Pararoseomonas sp. SCSIO 73927: one gene and its partner. The protein of the gene in region 1 interacts with the protein of each later gene in a pairwise test. Links are inferred from orthologs where the notes say so. Each region holds a gene or a part of one and is shown in the gene's direction. Other genes may lie near its edges.

Region 1 (7,958 bases):
AAGCCGTGACGGTAGAGGGCGTGGAAGCTCATGATGTCCGACTGAACGATCCCGGGCCGCCCGCGTTGGCGGGGTGACGCAAGATCATCCGCGGGTCTGGCGGGCGCAACCCGCCCCCTGCGCGCGGCGGAGGGCCGATCCGCGCCGGGCTGTCGCTGCGCGGCGATCCGCCGCGGAGGATGCCGGCACGAGGGGGAACGGCCAGGGAATGCCCGATACGAGCGCGCCGGATTCCGCCACCTCCCCTCCCCCGCCCCGGCCGGCACCCCGCCGCACGGTCTTCGCGGGGGCAATGCTGTGCATGCTGCTGGCCGCGCTGGACCAGAACATCGTCAACACGGCCCTCCCGCGCATGGTGGCGGATCTCGGGGGGATGGCGCACCTCTCCTGGGTGGTCACGGCCTTCATGCTGTCCTCCACCGTCACCACCCCGCTCTACGGCAAGCTCTCCGACACCTATGGGCGGCGGAAGCTCTTCCTCGTTGCGATCGTGGTGTTTCTTGCCGGTTCCTTCCTCTGCGGGGCGGCGGGGTCGATGGGGCAGCTTATCGGGTTCCGCGCCCTCCAGGGGCTGGGGGCAGGCGGGCTGATGGTGCTGGCCATGGCCTCGATCGGCGACGTGATCCCACCGCGGGAGAGGCCGCGCTACCAGGGGCTGTTCACCGGGGTCTTCGCCCTGGCCAGCGTGGCGGGGCCGTTGCTGGGCGGTGTCATCACCTCGGCCATTTCCTGGCGCTGGGTGTTCTACGTGAACCTGCCGCTGGGGGCGGTGGCGCTGCTGCTGATCGGCTTCGGGCTCCGCACCCCGCCCTCCGGCGGGCGCAAGCCGCTGGACCTGCCGGGGGTGCTGCTGATGGCGGGCTTCACGGCCACCCTCCTGCTCTACCTGGCCTGGGGCGGCACGGAGTTCCCTTGGTCCTCCCTGCCCAGCGCGGGGATGGCGGCGCTGGTGGTCCTGCTCTTCGCCGGCTTCGTCTGGCGGGAGAGCCGGGCGGAGGACCCGCTGGTCCGGCTCGGCCTGTTCCGCAACCCCGTCTTCTCCCGCGGGGTGGCGGTGGGCGGGATGATGGTCTTCGCCATGCTCGGCTCCACCGTCTTCCTGCCCCTCTACTTCCAGCTCGTCCTCGGCATGACCCCGGCGAGCGCGGGGGCGATGATGCTGCCGCAGGTCGCGGGGATGGTGCTCACCTCGATCCTCGGCGGCCGGGCGGCCGCGCGGATGGGAAAGAACAAGATCTTCATGCTCTGGGGCATCGGGCTGGAGGCGGTGGCGCTCTGCGCCCTGGCCGCCTTCTCCTACTTCGCCGCCCCGACCCCCGCCTTCCTCGTCGCTCTGGCCCTGCTGGGGCTGGGCATGGGGATGGGGATGCCGAACCTCACCACCGCCGTGCAGAACGCCGTGGCCTACAAGGAACTGGGTGCCGCGACAGGCGCGATGACCTTCCTGCGCTCCCTCGGCGGCGCGGTGGGGGTGGCGGCGTCCGGCGCCATCCTCGCCGCCAGATTGGCCGGGCCCGTGGACGTGGAGGCGATCACGCGCGGCGGGGCCGCCGCCCTCGCCGCCCTCACCCCGGAGCAGCACGCCGTGCTGTCCGAGGCCTACCGGACCGCGCTGTTCGGCTGCTTCAGCCTCAGCGCCGCGGTGATGACGGCGGCCTTCTTCCTCGTCCTCGGCCTGCCCGAGCAGACGCTGCGGGCCTCGGTGGAGGAGCAGCCGGCCTGAACCCCCTCCCCCGCCCCGCGTTCCCATGCCTGAAGGAGAACCGGCCATGAGCGAGCGCGAGGAAAGCTTCGAGGAGCGGGTGCGGCGGCTCGAGCGCCGGCGCGTCGGCCCGGAGGACGGGGAGGTCCGCAAGCAGGGCGGCGAGGCGGAGGACCGGATGGAAACCGCGGAGGACGAGGCGTTGCAGCCGGGAGAGGGAACCCGCCCCGGACCGACCCCACCCGGTCCTGCAGCGCCCGGTCCTGCTTCGCCCGGTCCTGCATCGCCCTCGGGGGTGCCCTGATCCCGCGCCCTGTCGCGGCGGCAGCCCGCCCGTGGTAACGGCGCGGGCATGTCCTCGCCCTCCCTCGCCACCTCCCGCCGCGTCGTCGTGAAGATCGGGTCCGCCCTCGTGGTGGACCCGGCGACGGCGGCGCCGCGGGAGGCGTGGCTGGCCTCCGTCGCGGCGGACGTGGCGCGGCTGCGGAAGGGCGGGGCGGAAGTGGTGCTCGTCTCCTCCGGCTCCATCGCCCTGGCGCGCCACCAGCTCGGCCTCACCCGACGCGCCCTGCGCCTCGAGGAGAAGCAGGCCGCCGCCGCCGTGGGCCAGATCCGCCTGGCGGGCGCATGGGAATCGGCGCTGGCCGCTCACGGCATGACCGCCGCCCAGGTGCTGCTGACCCTGGAGGACAGCGAGGACCGCCGCCGCTACCTGAACGCGCGGGAGACGCTGAAGACCCTGCTGAACCTCGGCTGCGTGCCCGTGATCAACGAGAACGACACGGTCGCCACCGCCGAGATCCGCTTCGGCGACAACGACCGCCTGGCCGCCCGGGTGGCGGAGATGATCGAGGCGGACGCGCTGGTCCTCCTCTCCGACATCGACGGCCTCTACACCGCCGATCCCCGCCGCGACCCGGAGGCGCGGCACCTGCCCCTGGTGGAGCGGGTGACGGAAGAGATCATGGCGATGGGTGGCGAGCCCCCGCCCGGCTACTCCTCCGGCGGGATGCGGACGAAGCTGATCGCGGCGCGGATCGCCACCGGCGCGGGCTGCGCCATGGCGATCGCGATCGGGAAGGAGAACAACCCCCTCTCCGCGATGCTGGCGGGGGCGCGCTCCACCTGGTTCCTTCCGGCGCCGGAGGGCCGTTCCGCCCGCAAGAGCTGGATCGCGGGCTCCCTCGCCCCGCACGGGCGGCTGGTGGTGGATGACGGCGCGGCGAAGGCTCTGGCGGAAGGCAGCTCCCTCCTCCCCGCCGGGGTGCGGGAGGTGCAGGGCGACTTCGACCGGGGCGACGCCGTCTCCGTCCGCGCCCTGGACGGGCGGGAGCTCGCCCGCGGCCTCTCCGCCTATGACGCGGAGAGCGCGCGCCGCATCGCCGGCCGCCGCAGCGCGGAGATCGAGGCCATCCTCGGCTGGCGCGGGCGGGACGTGATGGTCCACCGGGACGACATGGTCCTGGTCTGAGGGAACCGGGTCCCGCGCGGGCCGTTGGGCGGGGGCAACCCTGCCGCCCGGAGGCTCCGCTTGTTCCGTTCCCTGCTTATCGGCATCCCCGGCGGCATGCGGTCCATGACGCCGCTCGCTGCCGTCACCCTCGCGGCCCGGCGCGGCGCGCTGCCCCGCGACAACGGCGCCCCGTCGATCCTCTCCCACCCCTGGGCGTCCTGGGGCGCGGTGGCGCTCGCGGTCGGGGAGCTGATCGGGGACAAGCTCCCCTCCGCGCCGGACCGGATCATCGCGCCGGGCATCGCGGCCCGGATGGTGACCGGCGCGGTGGCGGGCATGGCCCTGGCCCCGCGCGAGAGGCGGGGCTTCGCCGCCTTCCTTGGCGCCGCGACCGCCGTGGCGGCCTCCTACATCACCTTCGACGCCCGGATCCGCTCCATGCGGCACCATGGGCAGGTCTCCACGGGGCTGATGGAGGACGCGATGGTGCTGGCGGCCACGCTATGGATCGTACGCGGCGCCCGCCGCGACTAGCGGTCACGCGGGCCGCGCCGGTCTGTCCCGCGCACCGGCGCGCCGCGCGGCGCTTCCCCTCATCGCCGCGCGGGATTACCTCAGAGCCATGAACGCGATCGTCGATCCCGCCGCCATCGCCCGCGCCGCGCTGGAGGAGGCCGCCAAGGCCGCCCGCGCCGCCGCCACGATCCTGGCGCTCGCCCCGCGACCGACGAAGGACGCGGCCCTGCTGGCCGCCGCCGCAGCGCTGCGCGCGCGGCAGGACGAGATCCTGACCGCGAACGAGGCCGATTTGGCCGGCGCACCCGACCTCTCCTCCGCCTACAAGGACCGCTTGACCCTCAACCCCACGCGGGTGGAGGCGATAGCGCGCGGGCTGGAGGAGGTGGCGGCCCTGCCCGATCCCGTGGGCCGCGTGCTGGCGGAGTGGACCCGCCCCAACGGCCTGGTGATCCGCCGCGTCGCCCAGCCCATCGGCGTGGTGGGCATGATCTACGAGAGCCGCCCCAATGTGGGCGCCGATGCCGCCGCCATCTGCCTGAAGGCCGGCAGCCCCGTGATCCTGCGCGGCGGGAAGGAGAGCCTGAACAGCGCCGCAGCCATCCACGCCTGCATCGTGGAGGGCCTGCGCGCGGCCGGGCTGCCCGAGGCCTGCGTGCAGGTCGCGCCGAACACGGACCGCGCCTTCGTCGGCGCCATGCTGGCCGCCGCCGGGCTGATCGATCTTATCATCCCCCGCGGCGGCAAGGGCCTGGTGACGCGTGTGATGCAGGAGGCGCGCGTGCCCGTGCTCGCCCATGCGGAGGGGCTGAACCACACTTACATCCACGCGGCCGCCGATCCCGCCATGGCGCGTTCCGTGCTGGCGAACGCGAAGATGCGCCGCACCGGCGTCTGCGGCGCGACGGAGACCTTGCTCATCGACCGCGCCGTCGCCCCCGCGCTGCTGCCGGTGCTGGTGGACGATCTGCGCGCCCTGGGCTGCAGCTTCCGCGCGGACGAGGCGGCGCGCGCGATCGTGCCGGGGCTGGAGCCCGCGGGCGAGGCCGACTTCTCCACGGAATGGCTGGACGCGATCCTCAACGTCGCCGTGGTGGACGGGGTGGAGAGCGCGCTAGAGCACATCCGCCGCCACGGCAGCGAGCACACCGATGCGATCATCACCGAGGACGCGGAGGTGGCGCGCGCGTTCCTCGACGGCCTCTCCTCCGCGGTCGGGCTGTGGAACGCCTCCACCCAGTTCTGCGACGGCGGGGAGTTCGGCTTCGGCGCGGAGATCGGCATCGCGACCGGCCGGCTGCACGCGCGCGGGCCGGTCGGGTTGGAGCAGCTCTGCACCTGGCGCTACCATGTGATCGGGACCGGACAGGTTCGTCCCTGATCCGGCCTGCCACGGGAAGGACCCGGGCCCGGAGGAGGATCACACCCATGCGCCGCATCGCGCTGCTGGCCGCCACGGCCCTTATCGTCGGAGGAGGCGCCGCGCGGGCCTCCTGCCCGTCCGACGCCGACGTGCAGCGCATGGCGGGCGACATCCTCGCCAACCGCCCGGCCCAGGGCTACGGCCCGGGGCTGACGATGGAGGACGCGGCCTGCGCGCGGGCGAAGATCGTCGCGATCCTGGCGGAGCGGCTGGGGCCGCCGGTGGGCTACAAGGTCGGGCTGACCAACGCCGCCGCGCAGGGCCGCTTCGGGATCCCGCACCCCGTGCGCGGCACGATCTTCCAGGCAACGGTCCGCGCCCGCGGCACGGCGGGCAGCCCCGCCGAGGTCCCGGCCGCCTTCGGCGCCGTGCCGAACGTGGAGAGCGACCTGCTGGTGCGGGTGCGCGACGAGGGCATCAACGAGGCGGGGACGGACCACGTCGCCATCCTGCGCCACCTCGACCAGGTGATCCCCTTCATCGAGATGCCGGACCTCGTCTTCGCGCCGGGGCAGATGAGCGGGCCGGGGCTGGTGGCGATCAACGTCGGCGCCCGGCTGGGCGTGCTGGGCGACGCCATCCCGGTCCAGGCCACGGCGGAGTTCGCGGCCCGGCTTGGGTCCATGACGGTGGTGCTGGCCAATGATCAGAAGGAGCTGTCCCGCGTGCCGGCTACGGCGCTTCTGGGGCACCCGCTGAACGCGATCCCCTGGCTGGTCCAGGACCTGAAGAGCGAGGGCAGGCGGTTGCGCGCGGGGGACATCATCTCCCTCGGCGGCTTCTCACCCGCCCTGCCGACGGAGGCGGGCCGCACCGTCACCGCGACCTATGAGGGGCTGGCGGAGCGCCCGGTGACCGTCTCGGTGCGAACACCCTGACACCGGATCCTGCATCGCGGGGGGGCTTCTAGCCCCCATGCCGCCCCCTGTTCCGCCGGCTGGCCGCGAGAGGGCGCCCTCGCCCCGCCCTGCCCCTTCACACCGCGAGCCCGGCCGCTACGGCGACGGGCGGCGGGCGCGGATCGGGCTGCTCGGCGGCTCCTTCAACCCCGCCCATGCCGGCCACCGCCACGTGGCGGAGATGGCGCTGCACGTGCTGCGGCTGGACGAGGTCTGGCTGCTCGTCTCCCCGGGCAACCCGCTGAAGCCGCGCGCGGGCATGGCGCCCTTCGAGGAGCGGCTCGATTCGGCCCGCCGCGTCGCGGATGGCCGCCGCGTGATCGCCGTGGACATCGAGGCGCGGTTGGGGCTGCGGGAGACGGAGCGCACCCTCTCCCGCCTGCGCCGCCTGTTCCCGCGCGCCAGCTTCGTCTGGATCATGGGGGCCGACAACATGGTGCAGCTGCCGCGATGGCGGCGCTGGCGAAAGCTGGCGCGCGGCACGCCGATGGCCGTGCTGCCGCGCCCGGGCTACACACGGCGGGCCCTGCACGGCGCCGCGGCGGGGGCGCTGCGCCGTCACCGCAGCCCCTGCGGTGCGCTGATGGCGGAGACGTCGCGCCAATTCCATGGGCGCGCGCCGTCACGCCGTTCAGGCGGGCACGCGCCGTGGTGCCTCGTGCCCGCGCGGGAGCACCCGGCGAGCGCGACGGCGATACGGGCCTTGCGGGCCCGCGCAACCACAGCCACTTCCGGCCCTTCTGATGAGAACGCCCCGCCGCCCCTCGCGGCGCCGGACGGGACGAACTGAACCCGGCGCCGCGCGCGGCGCCACGAGGCAGCGACGGAAGAGAGGAGCGAGCCATGGCCCGCACCCCCAAGGAACCCACCGGCGGCACGCGCAGCCGGACCACCGGGACGAAGCCCCCTGCCGGCGCCCGCAAGGCACCGGCCGCGAGGGCGCCAGCGCGCGCGGCCAAGCCGGCGGCGGCCAAGACTGCGGCGCGGCCGGCGAAGCCTGCCCCCGCCCGGGCGGGGGCCTCCAAGCCCGAAGGCCGTGCCAAGGCCCCGGCCGCCCCCGCGCGGGCGAAGGCGCCCGCGGCCGCATCCCGCACCTCCAATGGCACCCGCGCCGGGGCTGCCGCGCCGGCGAGCCGCGCGAAGGCCCCGGCGAGCAGGGCTCCTGCCGCGAAGGCCTCCACGGCCCGGACTCCGGCGAAGACGCCGAAGCGCGCCGCTCCCAGCAGGGCGGCCCCGACCAAGGCAGCCCCGACCAAGGCGGCTTCCGCCCGCACGACCCCGGCCCGCGCTCCGGCGAAGCCCGCCCCCGCCTCCCGCGCCACGGCGAGGAAGGACGCGCCGGCCCGCGCCACCCCTGCCCGCACTACCCCGGCCCGCGCTGCCAAGGCCGCGCCGAAGCCCGCCGCGCCGTCGCGCGCCAGGTCTGCCCCGAAGGCGGCCGCGAGCCCGGCGCCCCGCGCCGCCGCCAGGCCCGCCCCCGCCGCGCGCGCGGGCACCACGCCCTCCCGCGCCTCCGCCCGCGCAGGGTCGGGCGCTGCGGCGCGCGACGAGGCGCCGGCCCGCCCCGCCGCGGCCCGCCGCGCCGAGAAGGCTCCGGCGGCGGAAACCCGTACCACCCGCAGGACGCCCGCGCGCGCCGCGGCCAGGACCGGGACGGAGGTCGCGGCGCAGCCTCCCGTGAAGGCTCCGTCCCGCGCCCGCGCGGCCAAGGCCGTGCCCGACGAGACCGCGGCCCGCATCGCGGAGCTGGAGGCGGAGCCCGCCCCCACCTCGCGCAAGCGCGCCACCGTCGCCGGCCCGAAGGGGCGCGGGCGCACGCCGCCCCGCCCCGCCCCCAGCCCCGACCGGCTGGAGGAGCTGGTGCGCGCCACCGTGACGAGCCTGGAGGACGACAAGGCCGAGAACGTGGTGGTGCTGGACGTCGCCTCCCGCTCCGCCTTCGCCGACCGCATGGTGGTCGCCACC
Region 2 (7,986 bases), 4.0 Mb from region 1 along the record:
TTTCTCCGGGCAGGCCCGCCGGACGGCGCGGGACGGGGCCCCGCCTTTCCCGGTACGGTGGCAGGCCGCGCGCACCCGGCCACCCCGTCCGCGTCCCGCCCTCCCGCAAGGAGACCTGCCGATGACCAAGGGTCCTTCCATCACCGCCACCCGCCGCGGCGTGCTGGTCGCCGGGCTCGTCGGCGCCGCCGTGCGGCCGGCCGCGGGCCAAGGGACGGGTCAAGGGGCGGGCACCCTGCTGAACGTCTCCTACGACCCCACGCGGGAGTTCTACCGGGAATACAACGCGAGCTTCGCGGCCCGCTGGCGGGCGGGGGGCGGCGTGGCGGTGCGGGTGAACACCTCTCATGGCGGCTCCGGCCGGCAGGCCCGCTCCGTGATCGACGGGCTGCAGGCCGATGTCGTCACCCTCGCCCTCGCCTACGACGTGGACGAGATCGCCGGGCGCGGGCTGATCGCAAAGGACTGGATGGGGCGCCTGCCCAACAACAGCGCCCCCTACACCAGCACCATCGTGTTCCTGGTGAAGAAGGGGAACCCGAAGGCGGTTCGTGAGTGGGGCGACCTGATGAGGCCCGGCATCGCCGTGATCACGCCCAACCCCAAGACCTCCGGCGGCGCGCGCTGGAACTACCTGGCGGCCTGGGCCTGGCTGATGCGCCGGCCCGGTGCCACGGAGGCGGGGACGGAGGCGGAGATGGTGAAGCTGTTCCGCAACGTGCCCGTGCTGGATACGGGCGCGCGGGGATCCACCACCACCTTCGCCCAGCGCGGCCTCGGCGACGTTCTGCTGGCCTGGGAGAACGAGGCGCACCTGGCGATGCAGGAGTTCGGTGCCAGCAATTTCGACATCGTGCACCCCGGCCTTTCCGTGCTCGCCGAGCCCTCGGTGGCCGTGGTGGACACGAACGTGGACCGGCGCGGGACGCGGGCGGTGGCGGAGGCCTATCTGCGCGGCCTCTACGAGCCGGAGGGGCAGGCGCTGGCGGCGAAGCACTTCTACCGCCCGCGCGACGCGGCGCTGCTGGAGGCGAACGCGGCCCGCTTCCCGAGGATGGAGCTGGTGACGGTGGACGACCCGCTCTTCGGCGGCTGGACGCGCGCGCAGGCAACGCATTTCGGCGATGGTGGGATCTTCGACCGCATCGCCGGGGCAGCGCGGGCGGCGGCGCGGTGAGCGCTTCGGCCGCGACGATCGGCGCCGCCCGGGGACGGGCGGCGCCGATCCGCGCCGTGCCGGGCTTCCGCACCAGCCTCGGCGTCACCCTGCTCTGGGCGGGCAGCATCGTGCTGATCCCGCTCCTCGCGCTCGTGCTGCGGCCGCTGGAGATGGGGCCGCTGGGGCTATGGGAATCGCTGGCGGATGAGCGGGTGGTGGCCGCGCTCCACCTCTCCTTCGGCGCCGCCTTCCTGGCGGCGCTGCTCGACCTGCCGCTGGGGCTGCTGCTGGCCTGGGCCATCGTGCGGCTGCGCTTTCCCGGCCGCGGCATTCTGGATGCGGCGCTGGACCTTCCCTTCGCCCTTCCCACCGCCGTGGCCGGCATCGCGCTCACCGCGCTGACGGCGCCGAACGGGTGGCTCGGCGCGCCTGTCATGGCCCTGTTCGGCTGGAAGATCGCCTTCAGCCAGGCCGGCATCGTCTTCGCCCTGATGTTCGTCGGCCTGCCCTTCATCGCCCGCACGCTGGAGCCGGTGCTGCGGGACATGCCGCTGGAGGCCGAGGAAGCGGCGGCGACCCTTGGCGCCAGCCGCGCGCAGACGCTGTGGCGGGTGGTGCTGCCGGCCCTGCTGCCCACCCTGCTGACGGGCTTCGCCCTCGCCTTCGCCCGGGCGGTGGGGGAGTACGGCAGCGTCATCTTCATCGCCGGCAACATGCCGATGGTCACGGAGATCGCGCCGCTGCTGATCGTGATCCGGCTGGAGCAGTTCGACTATGCCGGGGCGGCGGCGGTGGGGCTGGCGATGCTCGCCCTCTCCTTCGTCGTGCTGCTGGCGGTCAACCTGCTGCAGCGCCGGCTGCGCCGGGGGCGCCGATGAGCGGGGAGCCCTTCCGCCCCGAGCCTTCTCGCCCGAAGCCCTTCCGCTACGCCTGGGAGGACCGGCCCTGGATCCAGCGCCTGCTGGCCGCGGCCGCGGTGCTGGTGGCGGTGCTGATGCTCGCCCTGCCGCTTGTCGCGGTCTTCGTGGAGGCGCTGCGACGCGGCCTGCCCGTGGCGCTGGACGCGATCATGGAGCCGGACACGCTCGCCGCCATCCGCCTCACCCTTCTCGTCGCGCTGGTGACGGTGCCGGTGAACCTGATCGGCGGGCTGGCCGCCGCCTGGTGCATCGCCAAGTTCGACTTCCCGGGCAAGCGGGTGCTGACCACGATCATCGACCTGCCCTTCTCCGTCTCCCCCGTTATCGCGGGGCTCGTCTTCGTGCTCATCTTCGGCGCGCAGGGCTGGCTCGGCCCCTGGCTGCAGGCGCGCGACATCCAGGTGATCTTCGCCTTGCCCGGCCTCGTGCTCGCCACCCTTTTCGTCACCTTCCCCTTCGTCGCGCGCACCGTGCTGCCGCTGATGCAGGAGCAGGGGCGGGACGAGGAGGAGGCGGCGGCGACCCTCGGCGCCGGCGGGCTCCGCACCTTCCTGATGGTCACGCTGCCGAACGTGAAGTGGGGGCTGCTGGCGGGCGTGCTTCTCTGCAACGCCCGCGCGATGGGGGAATTCGGCGCCGTCTCCGTCGTGTCGGGCCATATCCGGGGCGAGACGAACACGATGCCGCTGCACGTGGAGATCCTGTACAACGAGTACCAGTTCGCGGGAGCCTTCGCCGTGGCCGCCCTGCTCGCCCTTCTCGGGCTGGTGACGCTGGCCGCAAAGACCGGGCTGGAGCGCCTCTCCGGCCGGAACGGGGGCGCCGCATGAGCGTCGAGGTTCAGGACATTGTCCGCCGTTTCGGAGGAATCGCCGCGCTGAAGGGCGCCTCCGTCTCCGTGCGCGAGGGGGAGTTCCTGGCGCTCCTCGGCCCCTCCGGATCCGGCAAGACCACGCTGCTGCGCGTGCTGGCCGGGCTGGAGGGATCGGATTCCGGCAGCATCCGCATCGGCGGGCGCGACATGACGGGCGTGCCGGCGCGGGAGCGCAACATCGGCGTGGTGTTCCAGAGCTACGCGCTGTTCCGCCACATGACCGTGTTCGACAACGTCGCCTTCGGCCTGCGCGTGCGGCGCGGCCGCCCCTCCTCCGCCGAGATCGCCGCCCGCGTGCGCCGGCTGCTGGAACTGGTGCAGGTGCCGGAGCTGGAGCGGCGCTTTCCCGACCAGATCTCCGGCGGGCAGCGGCAGCGCGTGGCGCTGGCCCGGGCGCTGGCGATCGAGCCGCGCCTGCTGCTGTTGGACGAGCCCTTCGGCGCCCTGGACGCGCTGGTGCGCAAGGACGTGCGGCGCTGGGTGCGCGGCCTGCACGAGGGCCTCGGCATCACCACCATCCTCGTCACCCACGACCAGGAGGAGGCGATGGAGATGGCCGACCGCATCGCGGTGATGGAGGACGGTTGCGTCGTGCAGCATGGCACGGTGGGCGCGCTGCTGCAGGACCCCGCCAGCCCCTTCGTCGCCGGCTTCATCGGGGAGGCGGCGCGCCTGCCCTGCCGGGTGCGCGACGGCGTGGCGCATTTCGACCCGCTGCCCATCGCCCCGCTGCGGGCGGCGCTGCCGGACGGCCCCGCCACCGCCTTCGCGCGCCCCTCCGAGATCGCCGCGCGCCGCGGCGGTGCCGCCACCGTGCGCCTGTGCCGCACGGAGGGCGACGGGCCGTCGCGGCTGATCGTGCAGGCGGGCGACGTCACGCTGGACGCGCTGGCCGACCCGGGCGAGACCTTCGCGAAGGGCGATCCCTGCCGCCTGTCGATCCGCGGCGGGCATGTCTTCGCGGAGAACGGGGAGCGTGCGCGCGGGGTGCCGATGGCGGAGGTGGTGGCGGGATAGGTGGCCTCAGGGAGCGCTGCCCCCTTACCTCCGCCGGGGTGCCGACGGTCACCCCGGACCCCGCGATCCCGTATCCGCATTCCGCGGTAGCCGACCGAAAAAAGATGAGGGGTGGGATTCAAGGGAGAGGAGAATTCCTTCTCCCCTCCCTTGGGGGCCGCCGGAGCGGGTCCCGGTCAGATCCCGGCCTTCTCCCCCTGCGCCGCCAGCGTCGCGAACTTGCGCACGGTGGGCTCCAGCGTGTCCGCGCACCACTGGGCCATGCGCTCCTCCTCCGAGAGGGACTGGCGCAGGGCGGTGGGGGCGGTGGCGTCGCCGGCGAGGTCGGCGAGCACGAGGAGGGACTTGTAGGAGGCGATCTCGAAGTGCTCGAAGGCGTAGTTCGCCAGCGTGTTCTTCAGGATCTCGTCCTGCATCGGCGCGTGGGCCAGGGCGGCCATGTTGCCCATCAGCCCTGTCACGAAGTCCTTGATGGTGGAGTTGGAGCTGCCCAGCGATTCCAGGATGGTGTCCAGGCGCACGCGCTGCTGCTCGCTCTCGGCGATGTGGCGGCGCAGGGCGTCGGCGATCTCGGGGTAGCTCTCGATCCGGTCGACCTGCCGCGAGAGCAGTTCGATCGCCTGGGTCTCCAGCGCGCGGGCATTCACGAGGCCGGTCAGGTACAGGTCCTGGTAGCTCTGCTGCATGGTTGTCTTCCGTCCGTGGCGTCGATTCCGGGGCGGGCATCCCGCGGGACGGCGTCGCCGTGCCGCGCGCGATCAGGCCCTCCGGTCCGTGGGGAACCGGAGCACGGAGAACGCCGCTCCGCGCACGTCGTTGAGGGGTGCGGGGCGCCGTTGCGACGTTTAACGCGCGGGACGCGAATGCGCTTCGCGCGCCGTTAACATGCGTCAACTCCGGGCGCGTGACCGGCCGCGCCGTGCCTCCTACGCGCCTGTTTCGGAGTAAGGCGGTGCCGGAGGACGAGGAAGCCCCGGCCGAGCTCGCCCGTGCCCTGCGGGACCGGGAGCGGAAGGCGAAGGTGCGGATGGAGGGGGCGGCCTGAGGTCCGTTCCGACCCGTGGACGCTTGTCGCCCCCCGGGCGGCTCTGCCAGGAGTCCAAGGGACCACCGCTGCCAGACTTCCGGGTGGGGCGCTGACGCTCCTGGACCTGCACCGGGCTGACGGGGATGCGGTGATCAAGGGCGGCACCGAAAGGCCCCACGGCGTATCGACCTCGGGCGCACCCCCGGATAGGCCTCACGCGGCGGCCTCCCAGAAGGGGACGAGAGGAGGCTCCAGGGGGAGAGAAGCCTTTCTCTCCCCCTGAGGCACCGGAGCTACCGCCCCTGCCAAACCGGCTTGCGCCGCTCCAGGAACGCCGCGACGCCCTCCTTGAAGTCCGCGCTGGTGAAGGTCAGCGCGACCATGTCGTCCGCGTTGACGCCCTGCGTCGCGGTCTCCCGCAGGCGCTTCAGGGTGGTCTTGGCCGCGCGCAGCGTCAGGGGGGCGTGGCCGGCGATGGTGCGGGCCAGTTCCTCGGCGCGGGCGAGGAGGGCGGCCTGGTCGGGCAGCACCTCCGTGATCAGGCCCAGCGCCTTCGCCTCCTCCGCCTCGACGAGGCGGGCGGTGAAGATCAGTTCCAGCAGGCGGCCGGGGCCGAGCAGGGCGGAGAAGCGCGCGTAGTTGGCGAGCGACAGGGTGTTGCCGAGGGTGCGGGCGATCGGCACGCCGAAGCGGAGCGCGGCGGAGCCGATGCGGATGTCGCAGACCCCGGCCACCCCCGCGCCGCCGCCGGTGCAGGCGCCGTGGATGGCGGCGATGACCGGCTTGGGGCAGTCCTCGATGGCGGAGAGGACGCGGCCGATCCGCTCCTCGTAGTCCAGCGCGTGCTGGGCGGTGGTGAAGCTCGTGAACTGGCTGATGTCGGTGCCGGCGGCGAAGGCCTTCTCGCCGCCGCCGGTGATGATCCAGGCGCGGATGGCCGGATCCTCCGCGATCTCCGCGGCCTTGGCCGCCAGGCCCTCGTACATGGCGAAGGTAAAGGCGTTCATCGCCTTCGGGCGGTTGAGGGTGGTCAGCAGGATGCCGCCCTCCCGCACCTCGTGGATCAGTTCGTTCTCTTCCATGGCGTTCCGCTCCGTGACGAGGGGCGGGAGGGTGCGCCCGGGCGGAGAGGGGGAGCAAGGGGCGGGCGGCGTTGCCCGGCCGGGGGGCGCCGGGCATGGTGCGGCCATGCAGCGCGACGCCGTGCCGGATTCCCCTGATCTCCACACGCTGATCCCGGCCGTGGCGGCGCGCTACGCCGGCGCCTCGCGCTTCACGCGGGAGTTCGTGCCCTCCAAGCTGCGGCGGGATCCGGCGACGGCGGCGCTGCTCGGCCTCGCCCGGCGTACGGGGGGCTTCGGGCACGTGGTGGATCTGGGCTGCGGCCGTGGGCAGTTCGGGATCCTGCTGCTGCTGGCGGGCGGGGCTTCCCGCGTGACGGGGCTGGACCTGGACGCGCGCAAGATTGCGGAGGCAAGGGCGGCGGCGGAGGGGCTGCCGGCCGGATTCGCCGCCGCCGACCTGGCCCGCGCAGAGGTGCCGGAAGGCGACACGATGCTGATGGCGGACGTGCTGTACCAGCTTCCGGCCGGCGCGCAGGTGCCGGTGCTGGAGGGGATGGCGCGGGCGGCGCGGCGGCGCGTGGTGATGCGCCTCTTCGATCCGGATCGCGGCTGGCGCAGCGCCCTCGGCCTGGCGATGGAGCGAGCCGGCCGCGCCATCCGCCGGGACGGTGCCGCGGTGCAGCCCATGCCGGTGGCGGAGGTGGCGGCGCTGTTCGGGCGCGCCGGGTTCCGCTGCACGGTGGCGCCCTGCTGGGCGGGCACGCCCCTGCCGAACGTGCTGCTGGTGGCAGAACGCGGGTAGGGCCGCGGCCGGGCGCTCAGGGCACCACAACCGCAGCTCCCGCAGCGTAGAGCCGCTCCCGCAATCCCTGCACGGGGCGCAGCAGCACGACGCCCGGGGAAGGCCTTCGCAGCAGCTCCGCGCGCGTCTCGGAAACGGCGGCGAGGGCCGATTCGTCGTCGGGGAAGACGGCGACGAGCGGCGCGTCGTGGGGCAGGGGCGGTGACATGCGTCCGATTTTCGAGACGAAGCGTAAAGGAAGGGTTAAACGCCGTCTCGTCGCATGAGCGGAAGGGTCCGGCCGCGCGCGCAACGCGGTGGCTCCGGCCGCGTTCGCCACGCCGGAAGGACGGGCATGGGCATCACCGTCTTGTCACGGCGCGGCGCCTTGCCGGGCGGCGCAACCCGCAACACCTTCCGCCCCACGGCCAGCCCATCCCGGCCACCATCGGAGTCCGACTTCCATGCGCGTACCGCTTCCCGGCCGCGACTACTTCCCGCCGCGCGTCCTCCTGCGCGGGCCGGTGCGCCCCGTTCCGGTCACCCCGCAGCGCGGCGCGCGCGGCGAGTGGCCGTCGCTCGGGCCCGTCATGCCGATGCGGATGCCCGCCTCCCCTCCCACGCCGATGGCCGGGCTGCAGCCGACCGCGTCCTGACGTCGGGAGGCTCTGCCTCCCGTACCCTCCGCCGGGCGAAGAAAGAATTCTTCCCCCGAACCCCTATCATCCCTTCCTGGCGGGCTGCCGCGGAATGCCGGGCTGCACCGCGAAGCAAGATCACTGGTGCGGTGGCAACCCTTGCTGCGATGTCCCGCGCCGAGGCTCATGGAGCCCTGGCGCGCCGCAAGCCCCGCATCCCGCGGCAGCCCAATAGAGAAAGATGAGGGGGTTTCCAGGGGGAGAATTCCTTCTCCCCCTGGTCCCGCCAGCATCAGGGCAGAACCAACCGCGGGTCGACCGAGGTGGAGAGCCAGAACAGCCCGAGATGCAGGTGTGGCCCCGTCACGCGCCCCGTGGCGCCGGAGAGGCCGATGACCCCTCCGCGCGGGACGGACTCGCCTTCCCGCAGGTCCAGGCGGGACATGTGGGCGTAGAGGGTGGTGACCCCGTGCCCGTGCTCGATCAGCATCGTGTTCCCCGTGAAG

The links.
Region 2: the proteins of VQH23_RS25385 (region 1) and VQH23_RS06695 interact in binary tests that used the Escherichia coli proteins (3 or more experiments, as listed by UniProt). The link is inferred for Pararoseomonas sp. SCSIO 73927 from one-to-one orthologs.

What each region holds. Positions count from the first base shown.
Region 1 is NZ_CP146232.1:5,368,507-5,376,464, forward strand. What follows is about bases 2,944-5,914. They hold VQH23_RS25385 (glutamate-5-semialdehyde dehydrogenase), read left to right. Parts: upstream 2,944-3,777; coding sequence 3,778-5,052; downstream 5,053-5,914. Other genes in these bases: proB (glutamate 5-kinase), read left to right, coding at 2,944-3,173; VQH23_RS25380 (DUF4126 family protein), read left to right, coding at 3,234-3,689; VQH23_RS25390 (hypothetical protein), read left to right, coding at 5,100-5,914. Also shown: VQH23_RS25360 (NAD(+) synthase), read right to left, coding at 1-32; VQH23_RS25365 (MDR family MFS transporter), read left to right, coding at 209-1,723; VQH23_RS25370 (hypothetical protein), read left to right, coding at 1,770-2,006; more of proB, read left to right, coding at 2,055-2,943; more of VQH23_RS25390, read left to right, coding at 5,915-5,972; VQH23_RS25395 (nicotinate-nucleotide adenylyltransferase), read left to right, coding at 6,010-6,783. UniProt on the Escherichia coli protein: Catalyzes the NADPH-dependent reduction of L-glutamate 5-phosphate into L-glutamate 5-semialdehyde and phosphate. The product spontaneously undergoes cyclization to form 1-pyrroline-5-carboxylate.
Region 2 is NZ_CP146232.1:1,407,852-1,415,837, reverse strand. The notes cover bases 1,939-4,937. They hold VQH23_RS06695 (sulfate/molybdate ABC transporter ATP-binding protein), read left to right. Parts: upstream 1,939-2,905; coding sequence 2,906-3,970; downstream 3,971-4,937. Other genes in these bases: VQH23_RS06690 (ferritin-like domain-containing protein), read right to left, coding at 4,147-4,656; cysW (sulfate ABC transporter permease subunit CysW), read left to right, coding at 2,034-2,909; cysT (sulfate ABC transporter permease subunit CysT), read left to right, coding at 1,939-2,037. Outside these bases: VQH23_RS06710 (sulfate ABC transporter substrate-binding protein), read left to right, coding at 122-1,177; more of cysT, read left to right, coding at 1,174-1,938; VQH23_RS06685 (enoyl-CoA hydratase), read right to left, coding at 5,291-6,079; VQH23_RS06680 (class I SAM-dependent methyltransferase), read left to right, coding at 6,186-6,863; VQH23_RS06675 (hypothetical protein), read right to left, coding at 6,880-7,071; VQH23_RS06670 (hypothetical protein), read left to right, coding at 7,307-7,498; VQH23_RS06665 (M23 family metallopeptidase), read right to left, coding at 7,773-7,986. UniProt on the Escherichia coli protein: Part of the ABC transporter complex CysAWTP involved in sulfate/thiosulfate import. Responsible for energy coupling to the transport system.